Undibacterium sp. KW1: one gene and its partner. The protein of the gene in region 1 binds, or shares a complex with, the protein of each later gene. Links are inferred from orthologs where the notes say so. Each region holds a gene or a part of one and is shown in the gene's direction. Other genes may lie near its edges. The genes, in order: pnp and UNDKW_RS13930.

Evidence for each region.
Region 2: the proteins of pnp (region 1) and UNDKW_RS13930 are in contact, whole or in part, in a cryo-EM structure (PDB 9QH0), measured with the Escherichia coli proteins. The link is inferred for Undibacterium sp. KW1 from one-to-one orthologs.

Annotation. Positions count from the first base shown.
Region 1 is NZ_AP018439.1:3,361,443-3,370,136, reverse strand. What follows is about bases 2,491-5,387. They hold pnp (polyribonucleotide nucleotidyltransferase), read left to right. Parts: upstream 2,491-2,806; coding sequence 2,807-4,969; downstream 4,970-5,387. Other genes in these bases: UNDKW_RS15155 (NAD(P)H-quinone oxidoreductase), read left to right, coding at 5,120-5,387; rpsO (30S ribosomal protein S15), read left to right, coding at 2,491-2,590. Also shown: pssA (CDP-diacylglycerol--serine O-phosphatidyltransferase), read left to right, coding at 1-246; UNDKW_RS15170 (2-isopropylmalate synthase), read left to right, coding at 643-2,181; more of rpsO, read left to right, coding at 2,321-2,490; more of UNDKW_RS15155, read left to right, coding at 5,388-6,100; tpiA (triose-phosphate isomerase), read left to right, coding at 6,289-7,032; preprotein translocase subunit SecG, read left to right, coding at 7,074-7,478; UNDKW_RS15135 (NADH-quinone oxidoreductase subunit A), read left to right, coding at 7,763-8,122; UNDKW_RS15130 (NADH-quinone oxidoreductase subunit B family protein), read left to right, coding at 8,129-8,605; UNDKW_RS15125 (NADH-quinone oxidoreductase subunit C), read left to right, coding at 8,635-8,694. UniProt on the Escherichia coli protein: Involved in mRNA degradation. Catalyzes the phosphorolysis of single-stranded polyribonucleotides processively in the 3'- to 5'-direction. Also involved, along with RNase II, in tRNA processing.
Region 2 is NZ_AP018439.1:3,092,305-3,101,588, forward strand. The notes cover bases 3,005-6,491. They hold UNDKW_RS13930 (Rne/Rng family ribonuclease), read left to right. Parts: upstream 3,005-3,381; coding sequence 3,382-6,291; downstream 6,292-6,491. Other genes in these bases: chrA (chromate efflux transporter), read left to right, coding at 6,450-6,491. Also shown: UNDKW_RS13910 (S49 family peptidase), read right to left, coding at 1-580; UNDKW_RS13915 (Rieske (2Fe-2S) protein), read right to left, coding at 580-945; UNDKW_RS13920 (HAD-IIIA family hydrolase), read right to left, coding at 973-1,632; UNDKW_RS13925 (RluA family pseudouridine synthase), read right to left, coding at 1,734-2,741; more of chrA, read left to right, coding at 6,492-7,757; GTP 3',8-cyclase MoaA, read left to right, coding at 7,842-8,969; molybdenum cofactor guanylyltransferase MobA, read left to right, coding at 9,088-9,284. UniProt on the Escherichia coli protein: Endoribonuclease that plays a central role in RNA processing and decay. Required for the maturation of 5S and 16S rRNAs and the majority of tRNAs. Also involved in the degradation of most mRNAs.

The DNA of each region.
Region 1 (8,694 bases):
GTGACCAATGTGCCTTTCTATAGTTTCAAGGACGTGAACCTGCGTAAGTCTGTACCATTCATCGCGCCTTTCCTCGTCGTGCTGGCCTATGTTGCGGTAGTCAGTGACCCGCCCAAGGTTTTGTTTGGTTTGTTTGTTCTGTATGGTTTGTCTGGTTATGTCGTCTTGCTGTGGCGCTGGCGCAAGGGCAGGCCAGTGAGCATAGTGCAGACCAGTGTTGATGATCATCACCATGACGATAAATAAGCCGGTATCAAAACTCGCGCTGCCAGATTAAATTCGGTGTTTTTCAAGAAAAGTCGCAATACAGGAAATGTATCGCGGCTTTTTTGCTTTTCTGCCTCATAAAAACAGGATTTTCCTGCTATAAATTCTTGCACTTTTCTGCCTTTAAGCTTATAGTCTTTGGCATGAACTCCGCATCTACATCAATAGCAAAAAACACTATGGCAGGCCTGTCTGGTCTGCTATCGCTATTGCTGGCATCTCTACTAGCGTTCACGCGCTAAATCCCCCTATACCCACAATTCGAGTAGTCTCGCCACCCATGTGCGTCTTGCAAGGGCAGGTCAAAGAATATTCTCAGTTTGCAGTTTTTCATCTACAACATTTCAGACTTAAATTCATATCAGGAGCAATAACATGGCCGACAAACTCATCATATTCGACACAACTTTGCGTGATGGCGAACAATCCCCTGGTGCATCCATGACCAAGGATGAAAAAATCCGTATTGCCAAGCAACTGGAGAGAATGAAAGTCGATGTGATTGAAGCCGGTTTTGCGGCAGCATCTCCTGGCGATTTTGAATCCATCAAGGCGATTGCTTCCATCATCAAGGACTCGACGATCTGCTCTTTGTCGCGCGCCAATGACCGCGATATCGCCCGCGCAGCAGAAGCCTTGCAGGCGGCGCAACGCAAGCGTATTCATACCTTCATCGCAACGTCTCCGCTGCACATGGAAAAGAAGTTGCGCATGACGCCGGATCAGGTACTGGAGCAAGCCATACAAGCCGTGCGCTATGCCCGCAATTTTACGGATGATGTTGAGTTCAGTCCTGAAGATGGCAGTCGTTCAGATATGGATTTTTTGTGCCGGGTGCTGGAAGCGGTTATCAAAGAAGGTGCGACCACGATCAACTTTGCAGACACGGTCGGCTATGCCGTGCCTGAACTGTACGGCAATATGCTGAAATCTTTGCGTGAACGCATCCCCAATTCTGACAAGGCGATCTGGTCTGTGCATTGCCACAATGACCTTGGCATGGCCGTGGCCAATTCTCTGGCTGGTGTCATGATAGGTGGCGCACGCCAGATTGAATGCACCATCAATGGCCTGGGTGAGCGTGCAGGCAATACTGCACTCGAAGAAATCGTCATGGCAGTGCGTACCCGCAAAGATTACTTTGATTTGCAACTGGGCATCGACATTAGTCAGATCGTGCCCGCATCCAAGCTGGTGTCGCAAATCACTGGTTTTGCCGTACAGCCTAACAAGGCTGTGGTAGGCGCGAATGCCTTTGCCCATGCATCTGGCATCCATCAGGACGGTATCCTGAAGGCGCGTGATACTTACGAGATCATGCGTGCCGAAGACGTGGGCTGGAGTGCGAATAAACTGGTGTTGGGTAAATTATCTGGTCGTAATGCATTCAAGCAGCGCCTGGAAGAATTGGGTATAGAGCTGGAGTCGGAAACTGAAGTCAATGCTGCCTTTGCCCGCTTCAAGGAACTCGCCGACCGCAAGTCGGAAATATTCGATGAAGATATTCTTGCCCTGGTGTCGGATGAAGAGCATGCGCACAACAACGATGCCTTCCATTATGTGTCTTTGTCACAGCGCTCAGAAACGGGTGAGCTGCCTTACGCCAAAGTTGTATTTACTTCAGATGGTAAGGAAGTCACTTGCGAAGGTAATGGCAATGGCCCGGTCGATGCTATCGTCAATGCCATTGATTCCAAGGTGCAGAGTGGCGCAGAGCTGCTGTTGTTCTCTGTGAATGCGATCACTACTGGTACCCAGTCGCAGGGTGAAGTCACCATGCGCCTGTCCAAGGCTGGCCGCATTGTCAATGGCGTGGGGGCTGATCCTGATATTGTTGTTGCTTCAGCGAAAGCTTATTTGTCGGCATTGAATAAATTGCAATCCAAGACAGAGAAGTTGAACCCCCAGATTTAAAGCAAATTTGATTCTGGCTAAAAACGGTGTTATAGTCACGCGTTCCGTCATTTCGGCGGAATTGTTATGTCACGATAATGATGGTTTTATAGCTGTTTTTTAAAGCGGCGACTATTGTTATCGCATGTTAAGGAAAATCATGTCTATCGAAAAAAACGCAAAAGCCGCTATCGTAGCGGACAATGCCCGTGGTCAAAACGACACAGGCTCTCCTGAAGTGCAAGTTGCTCTGTTGACTGCACGTATCAATGATCTGAATGGTCACTTCAAAGCTCACTCTAAAGATCACCACTCACGTCGTGGTTTGATTATGATGGTTAACCGTCGTAAGAGTCTGTTGTCTTACCTGAAAGGTAAAGACCTGAATCGCTATCGCTCACTGATCGAAAAACTCGGCTTGCGTAAGTAATTCTTGCTGAATTTAGCAAAAGATTTGTAGCAAAAAGCCTGCGTCAGTTAACTGTCGCAGGCTTTTTGTCCATCTAGAGTTTTAGTTTTTCCCAGTTTTAGCCCGGTTTTTGATGTAAATATTAAAAAACAGGCAAAAAGCAATCCAGGCGGATTGCTCGTGGTGAGGTGAACGACAGCGCCTGAAAATCTGTCGGCAAAATAGAAAGGACACATTGTGTTTAATAAAATTACCAAAACCTTCCAATACGGCCAACACCAGGTAACACTGGAAACCGGCGAAATCGCCCGCCAGGCTTCCGGCGCGGTCATGGTATCCATAGAAGATACTGTTGTACTGGCAACCGTAGTTGCAAAAAAAGATGCAAAACCAGGTCAGGATTTCTTTCCTCTGACCGTGGATTACATGGAAAAAACTTACGCTGCCGGCCGTATTCCTGGCGGTTTCTTCAAGCGTGAAGGTCGTCCATCAGAAAAAGAAACACTGACTTCCCGTTTGATCGATCGCCCAATTCGCCCTCTGTTCCCAGAAGGCTATCTGAACGAAGTTCAGGTCATTGTGCATGTTTTGTCTGTCAATCCAGAAATCGATCCTGATATCGCAGCCATGATCGGTGCTTCTGCAGCGATTTCCGTTGCTGGCATCCCATTCAGTGGCCCGGTTGGTGCAGCACGTGTTGGTTATATCGATGGTCAATATGTATTGAATCCAACTGCAACGCAACTGAAACAATCCAAGCTGGACCTGGTTGTTGCCGGTACTGAGCAAGCCGTGTTGATGGTTGAGTCTGAAGCGCAGCAATTGTCTGAAGAAATCATGCTGGGCGCGGTTGTTTACGGTCACACGCAAATGAAAGCTGTGATCGATGCGATCCATGAACTGGTCCGTGACGGTGGCAAGCCTGAAGTTCAGTGGGCGCCTGCTGCGAAAAATGAGCCACTGATCGCTGCTGTTACAGCGGTTGCAGAACCTCTGTTGCGCACTGCATATCAAACCAAAGAAAAGCAGGCTCGTACCGAGCAATTGAAGGCGGCAACGTCTGCAGTTGCTGCGGCACTGGCTGAGCAAGCTGCTGCCAAAGGCGAAGCTGCTCCTGATTCAGCAGAAGTCGGCAATATCCTGTTTGATCTGGAAGCGAAAATCGTTCGCTCCCAAATCCTGGAAGGCGAGCCACGTATCGATGGCCGTGATACACGCACTGTGCGCCCTATCACTATCCGCACTGGCGTTTTGCCACGTACGCATGGTACAGCCCTGTTCACGCGCGGTGAAACGCAGGCTCTGGTGATTGCTACTCTGGGTACTGCTCGTGATGAGCAAAAAATTGATGCGCTGATGGGTGAATACTCTGACCGCTTCATGCTGCATTACAACATGCCTCCGTTCGCTACTGGCGAAACAGGCCGTGTTGGCACGCCTAAACGTCGTGAAATCGGCCATGGCCGTCTGGCTAAACGTGCATTGCAAGCAGCTTTGCCTGATCCAGAAGATTTCAGCTACTCCGTCCGTCTGGTTTCTGAAATTACAGAATCCAATGGCTCTTCTTCCATGGCTTCTGTCTGTGGCGGCTGCCTGGCCTTGATGGATGCTGGCGTGCCGATGAAAGCACACGTTGCCGGTATCGCCATGGGCCTGATCAAGGATGGTAACAAGTTTGCCGTTCTGACAGATATCCTGGGTGATGAAGATCATCTCGGTGACATGGACTTTAAAGTAGCCGGTACTGCAGAGGGCATTACTGCCTTGCAAATGGACATCAAAATCCAGGGTATCACCAAAGAAATCATGCAAGTCGCTTTGGCTCAGGCTAAAGAGGGCCGTATCCATATCCTGGGTAAAATGCAGGAAGCCGTACCTGTTGGCAAATCTGAATTGTCTGACTTTGCTCCGCGCCTGATCACGATCAAGATCAACCCTGAAAAAATCCGTGATGTTATCGGTAAGGGTGGTGCAGTGATCCGTGCTCTGACAGAAGAAACTGGCACCCAAATCGATATCAGTGATGAGGGCGTCGTGACTATCGCTTCTGTTGATGCCGCCGCTGGTCAGGAAGCCAAGCGCCGTATCGAAGAGCTGACTGCAGAAGTTGAAGTTGGTAAAATCTACGAAGGTACAGTATTGAAATTGCTGGACTTCGGTGCGATCGTGCAAATCATGCCAGGTAAAGATGGTTTGCTGCACATCAGCCAAATCGCCAATGAGCGCGTGAATGCAGTTGCTGACTACCTCAAAGAAGGTCAGCAAGTACGTGTAAAAGTGCTGGAAACTGATGACCGTGGTCGCTTCAAGTTGTCGATGAAAGCAGCAGCTTCTGAATCTGAAGCGCAAGCTCAGCCGCAACAACAGCAACAGCAGCAACAGCAGCAACAACAGCAGTAGTAATAAATTCACGCAGCCTTTGGGCTGAGTGAATTAAAAATAAGTTGCAAATGAGTTGAAAACGCCCGTCTCGCACGGGCGTTTTTTTATTGGCTTACAATTGCGCACTGTATCGCTGGAACCCTACAAAGGCTGAAGATGAAAACTGAAATGCGCGCAATTGAAATTACCCAATATGGCAAGCCTGAAGTCTTGCAAATTTGCAGCAGGCCTGTGCCAGTGCCGGGTAAGGGAGAGCTATTGATCAAGGTTGCCGCAGCTGGCGTGAATCGCCCTGATGTCCTGCAGCGCCTTGGTTTTTACCCTGTGCCGCCAGGTGCTTCAGATTTGCCGGGTCTGGAAGTGGCCGGCGAAATAGTCGGTGGTGATGTGCAAGGCAGTGGTTTTGAGTTGGGTGACCAGGTTTGCGCATTGGTGCAGGGCGGTGGTTATGCGGAGTATTGCGTGGCACCTGCGGGGCAGTGCCTGAAGACACTAGCGGGCATGTCCATGATAGAGGCGGCCTCGCTGCCAGAAACCTATTTTACTGTCTGGAGTAATGTATTCCAGCGCGCGCATCTGTCGCCTGGCGAAAGTTTTCTGGTGCAGGGAGGTACTTCAGGTATAGGTGTCGCAGCAATCCAGATTGCCCGGGCATTGGGGCACAGGGTTTTTGCTACTGCTGGTTCTGATGAAAAGTGCAGGGCGACTGAAAAGCTGGGCGCGGAGCGCGGCATCAATTACAAGACTGAAAATTTTGTCGAAGTCGTCAAGGAATTAACAGCAGGTAAGGGGGTCGATGTCATTCTGGATATGGTGGCAGGCTCCTATGTGCCAAAAGAAATCAATTGCCTCGCCGATGATGGCAGGCTGGCGATTATTGCCCTGCTTGGTGGTAATTCGGCGGAGCTTGATCTGGGTCAGCTCTTGCGCAGGCGTTTGACGGTGACGGGTTCCACACTGCGCCCGCGCTCTGTTGCCTTCAAGGCAAAAATATCGACAGAGCTGCAAGAACATGTCTGGCCACTGCTGGTATCAAAAGAAATAGTCCCCGTAATACACCAGGTTTTTCCTCTAGAGCAGGCTGCCCAGGCACATGCAATGATGGAGGAGGGCTTGCATATAGGGAAAATCATGCTGACGCTGGATTAGCTTGACGCTTGTTGTTTTTGATTAAACCTGGTCTGGATGTGCTGATGCTTGCAAAATTGCTATGTTGGTCATAAATTTGATGTAATTATGTCTTTATAGTAACTTCGGAATGTAAAAACTGGTCTTGCTGGTTTGACCCTGTCTGCGGCGAAGGCTACAATAGACGGTTATTTATATTTTGGCTCACTATGCGACGCACCTTAATAGCCGGTAACTGGAAAATGAATGGTAGTTTTGCTGCTAACCGTTCATTGTTGTCTGAAGTCAAGGCGGGTTTGCCTGCCAGTTTGCAGTGTGATGTGCTGGTTTGTGTTCCTGCGCCTTATTTTGCACAATGTGCAGAATTATTGAGTGGTATTGCTGTGAGTTGGGGTGCGCAAGACGTGTCTGTGCATGCGCATGGCGCTTACACAGGTGAGATTTCCGCCTCCATGTTGCAGGATTGTGCTTGTAAATATGCAATTGTCGGGCACTCTGAGCGCCGTGCTTATCATGCTGAAACAAATGAGCTGGTAGCGCACAAGGCTCAGCAATTATTGAAGCATGGTGTCTTGCCTATAGTTTGCGTGGGCGAAACCCTGGAGCAGCGCGAAAGTGGTCAGACGAATGCGGTTGTAGCGGCGCAGTTGAATGCGGTGCTGGATGTGCTGAATAGCCTTAATGACCTGGTGATTGCCTATGAACCCGTCTGGGCTATAGGTACGGGTAAAACTGCAACACCTGAAATGGCGCAAGAAGTGCATCATTTCCTGCGTCAGCAAGTGGCCGTTCGTGATGCGGGTGCGGCAGAAAAAGTACAGATTTTGTATGGTGGTAGCATGAAGCCGGAAAATGCCAGGGAGTTATTGGCAATGCCCGATATTGATGGTGGTTTGATTGGTGGGGCTGCACTGAAGTCGCAAGATTTTCTTGCGATCATCGCTGCCAGTTAATTGATTTATTGTAGTACTTAATTTTTACTTGGATGTTTTGAATGCAAACTTTACACACGTTGGTCATCGTTATTCAGATTCTGTCTGCTTTGACAATTATTGGTCTGGTTTTATTGCAGCACGGTAAAGGTGCTGATATGGGTGCCTCTTTTGGCTCTGGCGCTTCTGGTAGCTTGTTTGGTGCGACGGGTTCTTCGAATTTCTTGTCCAAGGCAACGGGTATAGCTGCTGCGATATTTTTTGCGGCGACTTTGGGTCTGGCGGTGTTTAGTACTGGCGCACGCAAGCCTTCCGGTGGTGTGATGGAGGGTGTTACTACCGTATCTCAGCCAGCAACTAATGCCGCTGCGGTCAGTGCGCCAGCATCGGCTCCTGCTGCAAGTGCAGCATCTGCGGCATCTGTGCCTGCCTCTTCTGCGGCTCAGTCTGGTCAGATTCCAAAATAAATTGATTTTGCTCAGCAAAAAACTTTGAATTGCTGCAATTGCGCGTTGAACAATGAGGCTATACATAGTAGAATGCTGGGCTTAAGCCGACGTGGTGAAATTGGTAGACACGCTATCTTGAGGGGGTAGTGGCGAAAGCTGTACGAGTTCGAGTCTCGTCGTCGGCACCAAAAAAATAGGGTCAGTTTTCTTTATTGGCCCAGTCGAGGAAGTGGATGTCTCTTGTTGTGTGATCTTGAGAAACATCTCGCTTCAATCTGGCATTCAATTACAGGTGGCCTAACGTGAACCTCGAAAATTATTTCCCAGTTCTTCTCTTTATTCTGGTTGGTATCGCCGTTGGCGTGGTGCCGCAAATTCTGGGGCGTGTTCTTGCTCCATACAAACCAGACTCACAAAAAAATTCTGCTTACGAATGCGGTTTTGAGGCATTTGAGGATGCGCGCATGAAGTTTGATGTGCGTTATTACCTGGTCGCGATTCTGTTTATTTTGTTTGATCTGGAAACAGCATTCTTCTTCCCTTGGGGTGTGGCAATGCGTGACCTGGGTTGGGCAGGTTTTCTGATTATGCTTGGCTTCGTGCTCGAGTTTGGCGTTGGATTTTGGTACATCTGGAAAAAAGGCGCTCTGGATTGGGAGTGATGGATTATGGCAATTGAAGGTGTATTTAACGAAAACTTTGTTACCACAACAGCCGACAAGCTGATCAACTGGACGCGCACCGGCTCCATGTGGCCGATGACTTTTGGTCTGGCTTGCTGTGCGGTAGAGATGATGCATGCTGGTGCGTCGCGCTATGATCTGGATCGTTTTGGGGTGGTGTTTCGCCCATCTCCGCGTCAGTCTGATGTCATGATTGTTGCTGGTACGTTGTGTAACAAGATGGCACCTGCGCTGCGCAAGGTATATGACCAGATGGCCGAGCCACGCTGGGTGATTTCCATGGGGTCTTGCGCCAATGGTGGTGGTTACTACCATTATTCGTATTCTGTTGTGCGCGGTTGTGACCGCATTGTGCCAGTTGATATTTATGTGCCAGGTTGCCCGCCAACCGCTGAGGCGCTGATGTACGGCATCATACAGTTGCAAAACAAGATCAAACGTACCAATACCATTGCTCGTTAATCGCGCGATCGCTGGGGCAATAATAAATTATGACTACCAAACTGGAAAACCTTGAGGCGGCAGTAAAAAATGTCTTGGGTGAGCGTATT
Region 2 (9,284 bases), 270 kb from region 1 along the record:
CGGTAAAGCCAAAGCCATCCATGAGCACGCCTATAGAACCAACCACACTGGCTTTATTGACGAAAATCTTATCTGCAGCCACGGCAATGTAATAGCCGCCTGAGGCACAAATCTCATCTACCACGACATACAGTTTTTTCTCTGGATATTCTTTGCGCAACCTGCCCATTTCATCATTGATCATGCCAGCCTGCACGGGACTGCCGCCGGGGCTATTGATACGAATAACAACTGCCACCGAACCCGGATCAGCAAATGCCCGGTTCAGTGCCGGTATCACTGCGTGTGCGCTACCCGAGCCTTCAGACTCTATGGTGCCGTCTATTTCTATCAGCGCGGTGTGATGTCCGAGATTTTCCATTTCACCCGTTGCATAATCGCTGAAATAGTAAAATGCGAATATCACTACCGACAGAAATGCGAACCTGAAAAAGATACTCCAGCGTCGGCGCAGGCGCTGTTCACGTAAGGAATCTGTTGCCAGTTTTTCTAAAAGCTGTCGTTCCCAGCCAGCTTCTTTTTTATCGCTTTCGCTCACTGGCGAACTCGGAAATTGCTCATTCATAATTTTTCCAGAAATCAGGCAATGACAGCTTGTATATAATCATCGGGATGCCAGTAAATCTGCCCTTCTTCTTCACTGACATGAATTTTTCGCAGGCGACCACCGCGACAAGGGCCGCCAGTACAATAGCCAGTATCTGGCTGGTAAATCGCGCCATGGGTTGCGCACATGATATATAGGCCGCTGGACTCCAGGAATTCGCCCGGATTCCAGTCCAGCTCCACTGGCACATGGGCGCAGCGGTTCAAATAGCCATGTACTGCACCATCATAGCGAATCACAAAACCGACAGCATCGTCACTGCCCGCAGTGACAGGAAAGCGCACGCCCTTGCCGCCTTCTATCAGTTCATCTGACTTACATACAGAAATTGCCGTCATCTCTACCTCTAATCTGCCTTTTGTGTTTCAGGCATTTTCACGCAACCATTCATGCAACTGCGCCACATCTTTTGCCGAAAACAGAGGCTGCATGTTTTTCAGGGCCAATACGTCGTGAGCACCATATTCAACAGCGATCGCGGCAGCACCGGCATTGTTGGCCATCTGCAAGTCGTGGGTGGTGTCACCTATCATGACAGTGCGGCGCATATCCTGCCCCAGTTCGCGCGTCAATTCCTGCAACATGGCGGGATGCGGTTTGGAAAATGTCTCATCGGAACAACGGGTTGCATCAAATATTGAGGTCAGTTTGGCGGTGTGCAAAGCGCGGCTCAGGCCAACCCTGCTGGCACCGGTTGCCACCGCAAGGAAATAACCTTCCTGCGCTAATTCAGCCAGCATTTCCCTGACGCCTTTAAATAAAGGCAATTCGTGATCTCTGGTCAGAAAATGGTGACGGAACCGCTCTATCACTCTTGGATACAGTTTGGGATCTATGCCCGGCATGGCGACCTGTATTGCTTCAGGCAAGGCCAATCCAATGACATACGATGCAATATCTTCTTTTGGAACAGGCAAACCAAGGTCTTTCGCTGCGGACTGCATACACTTGACGATGGCAGCGGTGCTGTCCATCAAGGTTCCGTCCCAGTCAAATACAATTAAATCGAATTGCTTTTTTGCCATATATTCAATAAACGCGCATGCATCAGCATGCGCGACATGTTTCTCATCAATAACGGCATCATACCATTACTAAACCATTAAGACTTTTCCTGACAAGGCTACTAAGCCAGGCTTTTCAGAAAATCTTCACATTCTTTGGGCAAGCCTGCGTTCACCGTCACGGTCTTGCCGGTTTCGGGATGAACAAAGCTGATCTGATGGGCATGCAGGAACATGCGTTTCAGAGCACCACGCCCTTCACCAGTCTTTAGCAAAGCACGATTCAGTGCAAAGTCACCATATTTATCGTCGCCGGCAATAGCAAAACCACTGGCTGACAAATGAACGCGAATTTGATGGGTGCGCCCGGTTTTCAGTTCGGCTTCGAGCAAGGCAAAATCGCGATATTTTTTTTGCAAAGTAAATACCGTATGCGAAGCCATACCATCGGCCTGCACCCGCACGCGGCGCTCACCTTCGGCTGTTGTGTATTTATGCAAAGCCAGCTTGACATGCTGGCGGGCATTCTTCCAGTCACCATGCACCAGGGTCAGGTAACGCTTGTCAGTAACACCGTCACGCATTTGCTCATGCAAATTTGTTAATGCGCTGCGTTTTTTTGCCAGCAAGAGTATGCCCGAGGTTTCCCTGTCCAGTCTGTGCACCAGCTCAAGAAACTTAGCATCCGGCCTTGATGCGCGCAATTGTTCAATCACGCCATAACTGACACCAGAGCCACCGTGTACTGCCACTCCTGCCGGTTTATTAATAATCAATAAATAATTATCTTCAAAGAGGATAGGGAATTCGTGTTTGGGAACGACCTGCTCGCTGACCTCTGCCATACGGATTGGCGGCACCCGGACCACATCCCCCTCCACCAAACGGTATAACTGGTCTATGCGCCCCTTGTTGACACGCACTTCACCAGAGCGCAAAACCCGGTAAACGTGACTTTTTGGTACGCCTTTACAGATGCGCAGCAAGAAATTATCGATGCGCTGCCCAGCCTCTTCTTCCGAGATCGTGAGCATCTGAACTTTGGGTTGGGAGGCCGAAGGCTGCTGAGGGGAAGGCTTTTCCATCTGAATTTGATGTGCTCCCCTATTATTTGTCGCTAAGTCCTTCATTTTGAATATATAATCATTTTCGCTTCAGCATTTAACGCTGTAAGCAGTGTAAGAGGAATAAACGCCTATTTTACACAGGGGCATGTCCATAAGCCTCGCCTGTTTGCAAATTTGATGGAAAAGATGTGTATGCAGCGTCATTTACAGGTCAAGGTAACCGCCAATTGTTGTTATCGGGCTTAGATAAGTGAAGTTGGATCAGAGAGTTTGAATTGTAAGGATATTAGTCTGGCAAGAGGCGCTGGTTTACATATTAAATCAGTGAGCTTGCCAGTTGATGATTGAGGTAATAGGGTCGATTCCGCCAGACACAACACAATAAGATGGTCTGGCACCAAAGTTGCTCATCGCCTGGCGTTGCACTTGCTTGTTCACCAATAAGCAGGTCAGACAACGCGGGGGACATGTGCACTCGAACTTGATTTATCTTGATTATCCGCGCCCAACGCAAAACAGATGGCCATATTGCCATAACATCAGTTCTACTTGGCTTTTCATGGCCATATAGACTCCGCCCTGTTTTGTCTCAGGCATTTCCCTCCCCCTCAAACACTCCGCTCCCGCGTACATCCCGTATCAGTACAGTTGCCCCTTCAATGGATGGCAACACAAGATGACCACCAGGTCACGGAGTAAAAACATGAAACGTATGCTGTTCAATGCGACGCAGCAAGAAGAGTTGCGCGTTGCCATTGTCAATGGGCAAAAGCTCATTGACATAGATATCGAAACTGCCGGCCGCGAACTGCGCAAATCGAATATCTACAAAGGCGTGATCACTCGTATCGAGCCTTCCCTTGAAGCCTGTTTCGTCAACTACGGCGAAGAACGTCACGGTTTCCTCCCCTTCAAAGAAGTCGCCCGCACCTACTTTAAAGAAGGTGTAGACGTACGCAATGCTTCCATTAAAGAAGCACTGCGCGAAGGCCAGGAAATCATGGTCCAGGTCGAAAAAGAAGAACGTGGCAACAAGGGTGCAGCCCTGACCTCGTTCATTTCCCTGGCAGGCCGCTACCTGGTTTTGATGCCTAACAACCCGCGTGGTGGTGGTGTTTCCCGTCGCGTCGAAGGTGAAGACCGTCAGGAATTGCGCGAAACCATGGACAAACTGGACTTGCCTGGCGGCATGTCTGTGATTGCCCGCACTGCAGGCATAGGCCGCAATGTCGATGAATTGCAATGGGACTTGAATTACCTGATGCAACTCTGGCGTGCCATTGAAGGCGCTGGCAAATCTTCCCCGGGTGCGTTCCTGATTTATCAGGAATCTTCGCTGGTGATCCGCGCGATCCGCGACTATTTCCAGCCTGATATTGGTGAAATCCTCATCGATACCGATGAAATTTACGAACAGGCCCAGCAATTCATGAGTCACGTGATGCCCGACATGGTGCATCGCGTTAAACGTTACAGCGATGATGTGCCGCTGTTCTCACGTTTCCAGATCGAACACCAGATCGAAACTGCCTATTCCCGTACCGTACCACTGCCATCTGGCGGCGCGATCGTAATCGATCACACTGAAGCTTTGGTGTCGGTTGACGTTAACTCGGCACGATCCACCCGTGGTGGCGATATCGAAACGACGGCTTTCAATACCAACCTGGAAGCCGCTGAAGAAGTAGCCCGTCAATTGCGCCTGCGTGACCTGGGTGGTTTGATCGTGATCGATTTTATCGACATGGAAAACGCCAAGAACCAGCGCGAAGTTGAAACCCGCCTCAAAGATGCCCTGCGCTATGACCGCGCACGTGTGCAAATGGGCAAAATTTCCCGCTTTGGCCTGATGGAATTGTCACGCCAGCGCCTGCGCCCTTCCCTGTCCGAAGGCAGCCATGTGACTTGCCCACGTTGCAACGGCACTGGCCATATCCGCGACACCGAGTCTTCTGCCCTGCAAGTCCTGCGCATTATCCAGGAAGAGGCCATGAAGGAAAACTCAGCAGCAATCCATGTCCAGGTACCTGTCGATGTTGCTGCTTTCCTGCTAAATGAAAAACGTGGCGAGATCCTGAAGATAGAAACGCGCCACCGCGTTACGGTCATCCTGATCCCCAACAAGCATCTGGAAACCCCACATTACAAGCTGGATCGCCTGAAAACAGATGATCCACGCCTCGAAGACCACCACGCCAGCTACGCCATGGCTGAGCAGGCCGATACCGACATTGGCTACAGCAAACGTCAGAAAGAAGACGTCAAGCCACGTCAGGAAGCCGTCGTCAAGAGCATTACGCCTGAAACTGCACCTATCGTTGAACGCAAGGAAGTTGCCCCAGTGGTCGTTGCACCAGTTGCAGCCCCAGCAGAACCTGGCTTCTTCGGCAAGTTGTTTGGTTTCCTGTTTGGTAAATCTGAGCCAGCCAAGGTAGAAACACCAAAACCAGCAGAAGAAAAAACCGCCGAACGTGACCGCAATGGCCGCGGCCCGCGCAATGGAAATAGTAACAGCCAGCGTAACCGCAACCGCCGCAACCGTGACCGTGATGAGCGCGAAGACCGCCCGGCAAAGGCTGAGAAGCCAGAGCAGGAAGCAGTCAAACCGGTAGCAGCGGAAAATCCACGCCCACCAAAAGCACCTAAGCCACCGCGTGAAGAGCGGGAATCGCAGGAAACTCGCCGCGAACGTCAGCAACGTCAACGCGACGAGCGCAAGGAAAACCAGGCTCAGGAAAGCAAGGAAGAACCTATCCACAAGCATGTAGATCCAGCACCAGTTGATGTCATGCCAGCAGCTCCACAGCTGGAAGCACTGGAATCTGGCGCAGAAAACGACAATAGCGAGCAAGGCGAAGAGCGTCGTCGCCGTCGCCGTCGTGGTGGCCGCAACCGCAACCGCCGCGACCGCGATGGTAACGAGCAAGTCAATGAGCAAGGCGAATTGCCGATTGACGGCAGTGAAATAGTCGATGCCATTACAGGCAGCGATGTGGCTACAGTGAGCACAGTGGTCGCTCCCGAAGTTGCGACACCAGCAGCACCTGACAACGCGGCAAACCACGTTGCTGAAGTCAGCCAGCCTGCGACCTTTACTGAAGCAGTAAGCACAGCGGCACCTGCTGTCGCAGTAACCGTAGCTGCTGCGGCACCACAGGAAGCCATCAGCACACCAGCAGTTGTTGCGGCTCCTGAAGCTCCTGTAATGGCTGCTCCAGCAGAAGCAAGCCCGGTGGTGGCTCCTGCAGTTGAGACTGCAACAACAGTCAGCACAACTGAACCAGTTCCAGTTACTGAGGCAATCGTCTCTGCTCCGGCAGAAGTTATTCCTCAAGCTTCTGCAGTTGAAGTAGCACCAGTTCAGGTAGTTACAGCGCCGGCAATCAGCACGCCAGCAGCAAAACCACAGGATGCGACCATGCCTTTGGAATCCCTGCATAGCATGCTGAAAGACGCCGGATTGGTATTGGCCAGCACCGACCCAGTGAAACTGCAGGCCGCCAAAGCGGAAGCAGAAAAAATGGTGGCACCGGTACGCGTTCCCCGCGAGCGCAAACCATTGCCAGTTGTTGCTGATGAGCCATTGGTGATGGTGGAAACACGTCGCTCTTGATGTGAGCATATGCCCCCCCGGACAGTCTTCTGCACGGGCTCAAGAAAAAACCGGCTTTCTTTCTGATTGCCGGTTTTTTTGTGTGCATCAACATATAAACAGCGGTCCACTGGCAACATATTTATCAGTTAATCAGTGAAATATAGAAAGCATAAACTTTGCCTGCTCATGAAGTCGCCCTGAAAACTGCATTCCTGTACTGGCTCAAGCTGGGATTCATCAGTTTTGGCGGACCAGCGGGGCAAATTGCACTGATGCATGCAGAACTTGTGGAAAAGCGTCGCTGGATATCCGAAGCACGTTTTTTACATGCCTTGAATTACTGCATGCTCCTGCCTGGGCCTGAGGCGACGCAACTTGCCATCTACATAGGCTGGCTCATGCACAAGACCAAGGGTGGCATTATGGCTGGCCTGCTATTTGTCTTGCCCGGACTTCTGATATTAACCCTGCTGTCCTGGATATACATGGCTGCTGGTGACAATACTGCAGTTCAAGCAATCATGAGCGGCATCAAACCTGCGGTAGTCGCGATTGTTCTGGCTGCGGCCTGGCGCATCGCGCAACGCACCCTGAAGAGCAGCGTATTGGTTGCGGTCGCGATGGCCGCCTTTGCTGCAATCGCCTGGTTACATCTCCCCTTCCCTCTCGTGATCATAGCGGCTGCATGTACCGGCCTGATATTTCGCAAACACTGCAATCCCGTAAAATCAACCTCTGATCACACCACACATCCGCATCTGCCTGCCATCATTGATGACGACACACCTACACCCGTGCACGCACGCTTTTCCTGGTTAAAGCTGCTCATCACATTGAGCCTGGGGATATTGCTTACTGTCGCAGTATGGTTGTTGCTGGCATTCAGTTTTGGCCTGCCTCACCCCTTGACTGATATGGCCAGTTTTTTTACCAAGGCTGCCATGTTCAGTTTTGGCGGTGCCTATGCGGTACTACCGTACATGGTGCAGGCAGCAGTTGAGCAATATCATTGGTTGAACACAGCACAAATGATGGATGGCCTGGCCCTGGGTGAGACCACACCCGGCCCCTTGATCATGATCGTGGCTTTTGTCGGTTTTATTGGCGGCTGGAACCATGTTTTCCTGGAACCCGGGCATCAATTGCTGGCAGCCTGCCTGGGGGCCAGCATAGCCTGCTTTTTCACTTTTCTGCCTTCTTTTATTTTCATCCTGGCAGGCGGCCCATTGGTTGAATCCAGCAGGAATAATTTACACTTGAATGCGCCCCTGAATGCCATTTCAGCAGCAGTAGTTGGCGTCATAGCCAGCCTGGCCTGGTTATTTGCCAGCCATGTCTTTTTCAAAGATGCGGCAACCCTGAATATACAAGCCATCATACTCACTACCCTTGCCAGTATTGCAGTTTTCAAATTCAAGCTATCAACTGTCAAACTGCTGGCGGCCTGTTCCTGCGCGGGATATATCTTGTTTTTGTTGGCTTAAATTTAATAAAATTCCGCACGGTCACATGAGATTCCAAGTCGTGCTATTGTTCTTTATTAAGTACAAAATTTACCTGCGCCAGCCATGACGGAAAAATTTATTCCGCTATCAGAACTAACACGCTTCCGCCCTGCATTGTCTGTTCCAGAAGTATTAACAACACCCGATGGTCAATTGCAGGATGCCTTGTCACGCCCCTTGCATGATCTGCGTATTTCCGTTACAGACCGCTGCAATTTCCGCTGTGTTTACTGCATGCCCAAAGAGGTCTTTGATAAAGACTACCAATATCTGCCGCATAAATCCCTGCTGAGTTTTGAAGAAATTACCCGTGTCGCCAGCATATTTGCTGCACACGGCGTCAGGAAAATACGCCTGACCGGTGGCGAGCCCTTATTACGCAAACATCTGGAACGCCTCATAGAAATGCTGGCCAGGCTACGCACTGTCGATGGCAAGCCGCTTGATCTGACACTGACAACCAATGGCTCATTGCTGGCACGCAAGGCACAAAGCTTGAAAGATGCCGGTCTGACGCGGGTGACCGTGTCACTGGACGCATTGGACAATGCCATTTTCCAGCGCATGAACGATGTCGATTTTTCCGTCGATGAAGTACTGGAAGGCATAGCCGCAGCAGAAGCCGCTGGCCTGGGACCTGTGAAGGTCAATATGGTCGTCAAGGCAGGCTTGAATGACCATGAAATCGTGCCCATGGCCCGCTATTTCAGGGACACGCCACATATCCTCAGGTTCATAGAATATATGGACGTAGGAGCATCCAACGGCTGGAAACTCGATGAAGTCATCCCTTCCTCGCAAGTCGCGCAACGCATACAGGATGCCGGTATGCCCCTGCTTGCCCTGGATGCCAACTATACAGGTGAAACAGCCACACGCTGGCGTCATGCGAAAAGTCAGGATGGTCAGGGGGAACTGGGATTCATTTCCAGCGTAACCGGGGCTTTTTGCCGCGACTGCAGCAGGGCCAGGCTCTCAACTGAAGGCAAGCTTTACACCTGCCTGTTTGCCAGCCACGGACATGATTTGCGCACCCTGTTGCGCGATCCTCAGCAACTCCCGGACCTGGCAATTGCGAATGTCATCGCCCATATCTGGCAACAACGCACTGATCGCTACTCCGAATTGCGCAGCCAGAATACTGCTGGCCAACAACGAAAGAAGATAGAAATGTCTTACATAGGCGGCTGATAACAGTATCATAAGTACTTTAGATTTCAGTAAGTCGATTTTCGTGTCAAATTCTAGCCTCCCCCTGGACAGAAAACTCATCACCGGCCTGGTACTGGCAGGTGGCCGCGGCACGCGCATGGGTGAAATAGATAAAGGCTTGCAATGCCTGCACGACAAACCCATGGCCGCGCATGTCACTCAAAGACTGACCGCACAAACGGCAACGGTCATCATCAGTGCCAACCAGAATCCTGACACCTATAAGGAGTTTGGCTTTCCAGTCCATGCTGATCATATGCAAGGTTTTGCCGGCCCGCTGGCGGGAATACAGAC